Linked DNA regions of Immundisolibacter sp.. The main gene of each other region encodes a partner of the protein of the gene in region 2 in a complex. Links are inferred from orthologs where the notes say so. Each region holds a gene or a part of one and is shown on either strand. Other genes may lie near its edges.

Region 1 (3,197 bases), on a different replicon or contig from region 2:
GCGTCGGTATTTCCCTGGTCACCACGCTGCTGGCACGCAACATCCAGATCAACCATGCGCAGATCGGCGAACACCTGACGCCGTTTCGCCTGCACGAGCTGCCGGCGATGCTGCAAAACAACCTGCCGCTGCTGGACGCCGAGGTCAATCGCCAGGCCAGCATGATTGCCTACACCAACGATTTTCACGTGATGATGATCGCCACCGCCCTGGCGGCGCCGCTGGTGTTCCTGCTGCGCCGCCCGGCGCGTATCGAGCTTGACCCCGCCGCCATGGCCGAGTGAGGCCCAGCCTCGCGCCGGTGCGGCGCGAGGGATTTAAGGCAGCGCTTTGACCAGCGCCGGCACCGCCTCGAACAGGTCGGCCACCAGACCGATGTCGGCCACCTCGAAGATCGGCGCGTCGGCGTCCTTGTTGATGGCGACGATGGTGCCGGCGTCCTTGATGCCGGCCAGGTGCTGGATGGCGCCCGAGATGCCGACCGCGATGTACAGCTCCGGCGCCACCACCTTGCCGGTCTGGCCGACCTGCATGTCGTTGGGCACGAAGCCGGCGTCGACTGCCGCCCGCGAGGCACCGGCCGCGGCCCCCAGCTTGTCGGCCAGCTCGAAAATCAGCCGGAAGTTCTCGCTGCTGCCAACGCCGCGGCCACCCGAAACCACCTTGTTGGCGGATTGCAGGTCCGGTCGGTCCCTGGAGCCGGCACGCAGCTCGACGAAGCGGGTGTGCGTCGGCAGCTCGGCGCTGCTGCTGACGATCTCCACCGGCGCCGACGCCTGTTCGCCGACCGCCTTGTAGGAGGCCACGCGCACGGTGCCGACCACCGGCGCGCCGTCCGGCACGCTCACGGTCAGGATGGCGTTGCCGGCATAGATCGGCCGCTCGAAGCTGCGCGGGCCGAGCACCTTCATGATGTCGGATACCGCCGGGGCGCCCAGCAGCGCCGCCACGCGCGGCAGCAGATCCTTGCCGAAGGTGGTGGATGGCCCGAGCACGTAGCCGTAACCGGCCGCCAGCTCGGCGATTTGCGGTGCCAGGATTGCCGCCAGCGGCGCGGCGTTGCGGGCATCGGCGTTCTTCAGCACCCGGCTCACGCCGGCCAGCGCCGCCGCCTGCGCGCACACGCCATCCAGCCCGGCGCCGTCGGCGCCGGACACCAGCACGTCGATGCTTTCGGCGCCCAGGTCCGCGCAGCAGGCCAGCACCTTGGCGGTGCCGGCGTTCAGTTTGGTGCCGTCGTGTTCGGCAACCAGCAATACCTTGGCCATCAGATCAGCCCCCGCCCCTGCAATTCCGTTACCAGTTCTTCAACGCTCTTTACCTTGATGCCGGCACCGCGCGCCGGTGGCGGGCGCACCGCGCCCAGCTCCAGGCGCGGCACATTGCCACCCAGCAGTTCGGCGACCGGCTTGACATCCAGCGGCTTTTTCTTGGCCTTCATCATCTCCGGCAGCTTGACGTAGCGCGGCTCGTTCAGGCGCAGGTCGGTGGTGAACACGGCCGGCAGGTCGACCTCGATGACCTCGAGGCCGGCGTCCACCTCCCGCGTGACGCGGGCGGTGCCGCCGTTGATCTCGATGGCCGATGCGAAGGTCGCCTGCGGCCGGCCCCACAGGGCGGCCGTCATCTGCCCGGTCTGACCGGAGTCGTCGTCGATGGCCTGCTTGCCCAGCAGCACGATGTCGGCCTGCTCCTGCTGCGCCAGGGCACAGAACACCTGCGCGGCTTCCAGTGGCTGCAGGGCGGTGGCCGATTCCACGTGGATGGCGCGGTCCATGCCCATGGCCAGCGCCGTGCGCAGCTGTTCCTGCACCGCCTGCGGGCCGATGCTGACGGCGACCAGTTCGGTGGCGTGGCCGCGCTCGCGCAGGCGGATGGCTTCCTCGACGGCGATTTCGTCGAACGGATTCATGCTCATCTTGACGCCGTCGGTGAGCACACCGCTGCCGTCGGGTTTGACGCGGATGCGGACGTTGTAGTCGACCACGCGCTTGACGCCCACCAGGACTTTCATGGTTTCTCCTCGGGAAATGACCGCCGGGCGGTCGTCTTACAGATTGACGTAATTGGGACCGGCGCCGCCTTCCGGCGGCACCCAGGTGATGATCTGGTACGGATCCTTGATGTCGCAGGTCTTGCAGTGCACGCAGTTGGCGGCGTTGATCTGCAGGCGCAGGGCGCCTTCCTCCTCGACCATCTCATACACATTGGCCGGGCAGAAGCGCGTGCACGGATTGCCGTATTCCTGCCGGCAGCGGGTGACGCAGATGTTGGTGTCGGCCACGTGCAGGTGCACCGGCTGGTCCTCGTCGTGCTCGGTGGCGGCGAAGTACACGGAGGCCAGCCGGTCGCGCGGCTCGAGCGTGCGTTCCACGTAATCGGGCGGCGGCGCGCCGGCCGACAGAGGATGCAGCGCGCTGTGGTCGGCATGGTTGCGCAGCGTCCAGGGCGTGTGACCGAGGGTCACCGTTTCGAGCGCCGCATTGGCCAGGCCGGCCCACAGGCCGTGGTGGAAGCCAGGGCGGATGTTGCGCACGCGCCTCAGTTCCGCCGCCGACGGCGAGGCCCGCCAGCCGGCATCGAAGCGGTCGCCCGCTTCAGCCACCAGATGCTCGGCCGCCAGCATGCCGGCGCGCAGCGCCATGTGCGTGCCCTTGATCTTGGGCACGTTGATCATGCCGGCGGCGTCACCCACCAGCAGCGCGCCGGGCATGCCAAGGCGCGGCAGCGACTGCAGCCCGCCTTCCACCAGTGCCCGGGCGCCGGCCGAGATGATGCTGCCGCCTTCCAGCAGCGGCTTGACGGTCGGGTGGTGCTTGAACTGCTGGAAGGCCTCGAAGGGCGAGAAGTTCGGATCGCTGTAATCGAGCCCGACCACGAAACCCACCGCCACCCGATCGTCAGTCAGGTGATAGATGAAGCTGCCGCCGTAAGTGGCCGAATCCAGCGGCCAGCCGATGGTGTGCTGCACCAGGCCCGGATCGCCGCGGCCGGCCGGCAATTGCCACAGCTCCTTCATGCCGATGCCGTAGGTCTGCGGATCGATGCCGGCGTCGAGCCCGAAATGGCGGATCAGCTGCTTGGCAAGGCTGCCGCGGCAACCCTCGGCCAGCACGGTGGTCTTGGCGTGGATATCGATGCCGGGGGTGAAGCTGTCCTTCGGTCGACCCTGCTTGTCCAGACCCATGTCGCCGATG
Region 2 (3,157 bases):
TTTCTTGTCGACGCCGTCGACGGTGAGCAGGGTGTGGGCGGCGCCGTTGAGCAGGTCCGGGTAATCGGTGAAGAACTGATGGTTGCGGTCGAATACCTGCGGCAGGCGCTGGTATTTCTTCAGATCCTTGAGCACGAAGCTGTCTTCCAGGCGCGCGCGGTAGGTGGCCAGATTGCGCGCCGTCATGGCCTTGCCGGCGGCGGCCAGTTCGAGCGCCGTTTCCGCCGCCAGGCGGCCGGAGGTCATGGCCAGGTTGGAGCCCTCGCGGTGCACGCTGTTGACCAGCATGGCGGCGTCGCCAACCATCAGCCAGCCGTGCCCGTAGACCTGCGGCACCGCCTTGTAGCCACCTTCCGGGATCAGGTGGGCGCAGTACTCCTTCATCTCGCCGCCTTCGAGCAGCGGCGCGATGGCGGGGTGTTTCTTCATGTCCTCCAGCATCTGATAGGGCGGCACGCCGTTGGCCTTGAAGTCCGACAGCAGGCAGCCGACGCCGATGGTCAGCGACTCGCGGTTGGTGTACAGGAAGCCGGTGCCGACCATGCCCTGCGTGATCTTGCCGGCCATCTCGATCACCACGCCCTGGTCGGGCTGCACGTTGAAGCGACTCTCGATGGTGGCTTCCGGCAGGAAGTGGATCTCCTTGACCGCCAATGCCACGTCGCGGGGCTTCAGCTCCGGGTGAAAGCCGGCCTTGTTGGCCAGCAGGGAGTTCACGCCGTCACCCAGGATCACCAGGTCGGCGTACACCGTGCCGCCGCGGTCGGTGTGCACGCCGGCGACCCGGTCGCCGTCCATCACCAGGCCGGTGACGGTGGTCTCGCACAGTAGCAGGGCGCCGGCTTCCTGCACCTTTTGCGAGAACCATTTGTCGAACTGGGCGCGGATGATGGTGTAGCGGTTGTAGGGCGGCTTGTCGAAGGCGGCCGAGCGGTAGGTGCTGCCGACGTAGGCATCGTCGGACAGCACCCAGACGCGCTGCTCGATGACGTGCCGCTCCAGCGGCGCATCGTCGCGAAAGTCGGGAATGATCCGTTCCAGCGCGTCGGCGTAGAGGATGGCGCCCTGCACGTTCTTGGAGCCCGGCGATTCGCCGCGCTCGATCTGCAGCACTTTCAATCCGCCCTTGGCCAGCGTGTAGGCGGCGGCGTTGCCGGCCGGACCGGCGCCGACCACGATGACGTCGAATTTCTCGCTCATGACGATCTCCTCGGGTCAGCCCGCCTTGCGGGCGGTGGCCAGGTGTTGGCGAAACGCCTCGGTCAGCGCCGGCAGAATCTGCATGGCGTTGCCGACGATGCCGTAGGTGGCGAAGTCGAAGATCGGCGCCGCCGGGTCCTCGTTGATGGCGATGATGACGTCCGAGGCTTCCATGCCCACGCGGTGCTGGATCGCGCCGGAAATGCCGGCGGCGATGTACAGCTTCGGCCGCACCGTCTTGCCGGTCTGGCCGACCTGGCGGTCGGCACTGACCCAGCCGGCCTGTGTCACCGGCCGCGAGGCGCCGACCTCGGCGCCCAGCACCTTGGCCAGATCCCAGATCAACTGGAAGTTTTCGGGGCGCTTGAGGCCCCGCCCGCCCGAGACGATGATGTCGGCGTAGGCCAGCTGCGCCTGATCGCGGTTCTGGTCGGGGATGAACTCCAGCACCTTGGTGATGATGTCGGTCTCGATGAGGCCCAGCGGGTGCTCGACGATGCGCCCGCTGCGGCCGGTGTCGGGCTCCGGCAGGCTCATCACCCGCGGCCGCACGGTGGCCATCTGCGGCCGGTAGTTCAGGGTCTGGATGGTGCACAGCAGGCTGCCGCCGAAGGTGGGGCGGGTGGCGGCAAGGCTGCGGTTTTCCGGATCAATGTTCAGCTCAGTGCAGTCGGCGGTCAGGCCTGTTTGCAAGGTGGTGGCCACCGATCCGGCCAGGTCGCGGCCCAGCGTGGTGGCCCCCAGCAGCAGGATTTCCGGCTGGAAGGCATTGACCAGATCGGTCAGGCCGCGCGTGTAGGGCTCGTTGCGGTAGTCGGCCAGGATCGGGTCCTCGACCAGGTAGCAAAGATCGGCGCCGTAGTGGAAGGCTTCGGCGCAAAAGCGCCGCGTCGCCTCGCCCGGCGCGCCCAGCACCACGCCGGCCAGTTCCACACCGAGCGCGTCGGCCAGTTTGCGGCCCTCGCCCAGCAACTCGAAGGACACCTGATGCGCGGCGCCGCGCTCGTGCTCGATGAATACCCACACACCCTTGTAGGCGGCCAGACGCGGGTCGAGTTCGACCTTGCGCCGGCCAGTCGGCCGGGCGGGCGAGGAGGGGGCTTGTTCACTCATGGGTCGGTTCTCCGTGCTCACAGGGCCTGGCGCTCTACCTGGGCCTTGACCTGGGGATAGCGGGTGAACAGCTTGGCCAGCAGCGTGGCAGCCAGATCGCTGGGCGCGTTGCTTTGGGTCTCGATCAGTTCCGCCCGCTCGCGCCTGGCCTGCGGCGCGAAGACCTTGGCTACCACGGTGGGCGAGCCCTTGAGGCCGATCTTGGCCACGTCCTCGATGCCGGCCTGTTCCCGGTTCCAGACTTTCAGGGGGTAGCGGGCGGCCCGGAACATGTCGTCGAGCGTCGCGAAGCGCATCTCGTTGATGCCTTCGAGCACCGTGACCAGCGCCGGCAGGCGGGTCTTGAGCAGCTGCACGCCGCCCTCGGCGCGGCGCTGCACGACGATTTCGCCCCGTTCCAGGTCGACCTCGTCGATATTGGAAACGTAGGTCAGCAGTTGCAGGTCCAGCCGCTTGGCCACGCCGGGGCCGACCTGGGCGGTGTCACCGTCGATGGTCTGCTTGCCGGTGAAGACGATATCCACCGCCATGTCGCGCTGGATCTGCCGGACCGCAGAGGCCAGCGCGAAGCTGGTGGCCAGCGTGTCGGAGCCGGCAAAGGCCCGGTCGGTGACCAGGATCGCCTCGTCGGCGCCAAACGACAGTGCCTTGCGCAGCGCCGCCTCGGCCTGCGGCGGCCCCATGCACAGCGCCGTCACCCGACCGCCGTAGCGGTCCTTGAGCTTCAGGGCGGCCTCCAGGGCAAACAGGTCGTAGGGATTGATGATCGCCGGCACGCCCTGGCGCATGATGGTGTTGGTGACCGGATGCACGCGTATCTGCGAGCTGTCCGGCACCTGCTTGA

What was found.
Region 1: the proteins of H5U26_RS14300 (region 2) and H5U26_RS08330 are in contact, whole or in part, in a cryo-EM structure (PDB 7KOE), measured with the Thermotoga maritima proteins. The link is inferred for Immundisolibacter sp. from one-to-one orthologs. Residues at the interface, in WP_004081904.1 of Thermotoga maritima: His14, Pro20, Glu24, Tyr76, Asn78, Lys82, Thr102, Leu103, Glu104, Arg106, Glu107, Gly110, Met111, Ala113, Thr114, Glu115, Glu117, Thr118, Gly119, Leu120, Thr121, Ala122, Arg140, Pro141, Thr142, Phe143, Gly144, Gly145, Asn146, Leu147; in WP_004081902.1 of Thermotoga maritima: Thr13, Thr14, Val16, Ile18, Leu25, Arg27, Leu95, Lys122, Gln123, Val125, Asp126, Gly127, Asp128, Thr129, Gly130, Gln131, Pro134, Gly135, Thr138, Arg139, Tyr142, Ala143, Leu144, Ala146, Tyr147, Val149, Arg150, Val162, Val164, Arg165.

The regions. Positions count from the first base shown.
Region 1 is NZ_JACIZD010000004.1:149,000-152,196, forward strand. Bases 142-3,025 are described here. They hold H5U26_RS08330 (electron transfer flavoprotein subunit beta/FixA family protein), read right to left. Parts: upstream 2,015-3,025; coding sequence 1,268-2,014; downstream 142-1,267. Other genes in these bases: H5U26_RS08320 (DHA2 family efflux MFS transporter permease subunit), read left to right, coding at 142-284; H5U26_RS08325 (FAD-binding protein), read right to left, coding at 318-1,268; H5U26_RS08335 (electron transfer flavoprotein-ubiquinone oxidoreductase), read right to left, coding at 2,051-3,025. In the rest of the region: more of H5U26_RS08320, read left to right, coding at 1-141; more of H5U26_RS08335, read right to left, coding at 3,026-3,197. UniProt on the Bacillus subtilis protein: The electron transfer flavoprotein serves as a specific electron acceptor for other dehydrogenases. It transfers the electrons to the main respiratory chain via ETF-ubiquinone oxidoreductase (ETF dehydrogenase).
Region 2 is NZ_JACIZD010000022.1:11,657-14,813, reverse strand. Bases 265-3,108 are described here. They hold H5U26_RS14300 (electron transfer flavoprotein subunit alpha/FixB family protein), read right to left. Parts: upstream 2,314-3,108; coding sequence 1,216-2,313; downstream 265-1,215. Other genes in these bases: H5U26_RS14295 (electron transfer flavoprotein subunit beta/FixA family protein), read right to left, coding at 2,331-3,108; H5U26_RS14305 (FAD-dependent monooxygenase), read right to left, coding at 265-1,200. Also shown: more of H5U26_RS14305, read right to left, coding at 1-264; more of H5U26_RS14295, read right to left, coding at 3,109-3,157. UniProt on the Bacillus subtilis protein: The electron transfer flavoprotein serves as a specific electron acceptor for other dehydrogenases. It transfers the electrons to the main respiratory chain via ETF-ubiquinone oxidoreductase (ETF dehydrogenase).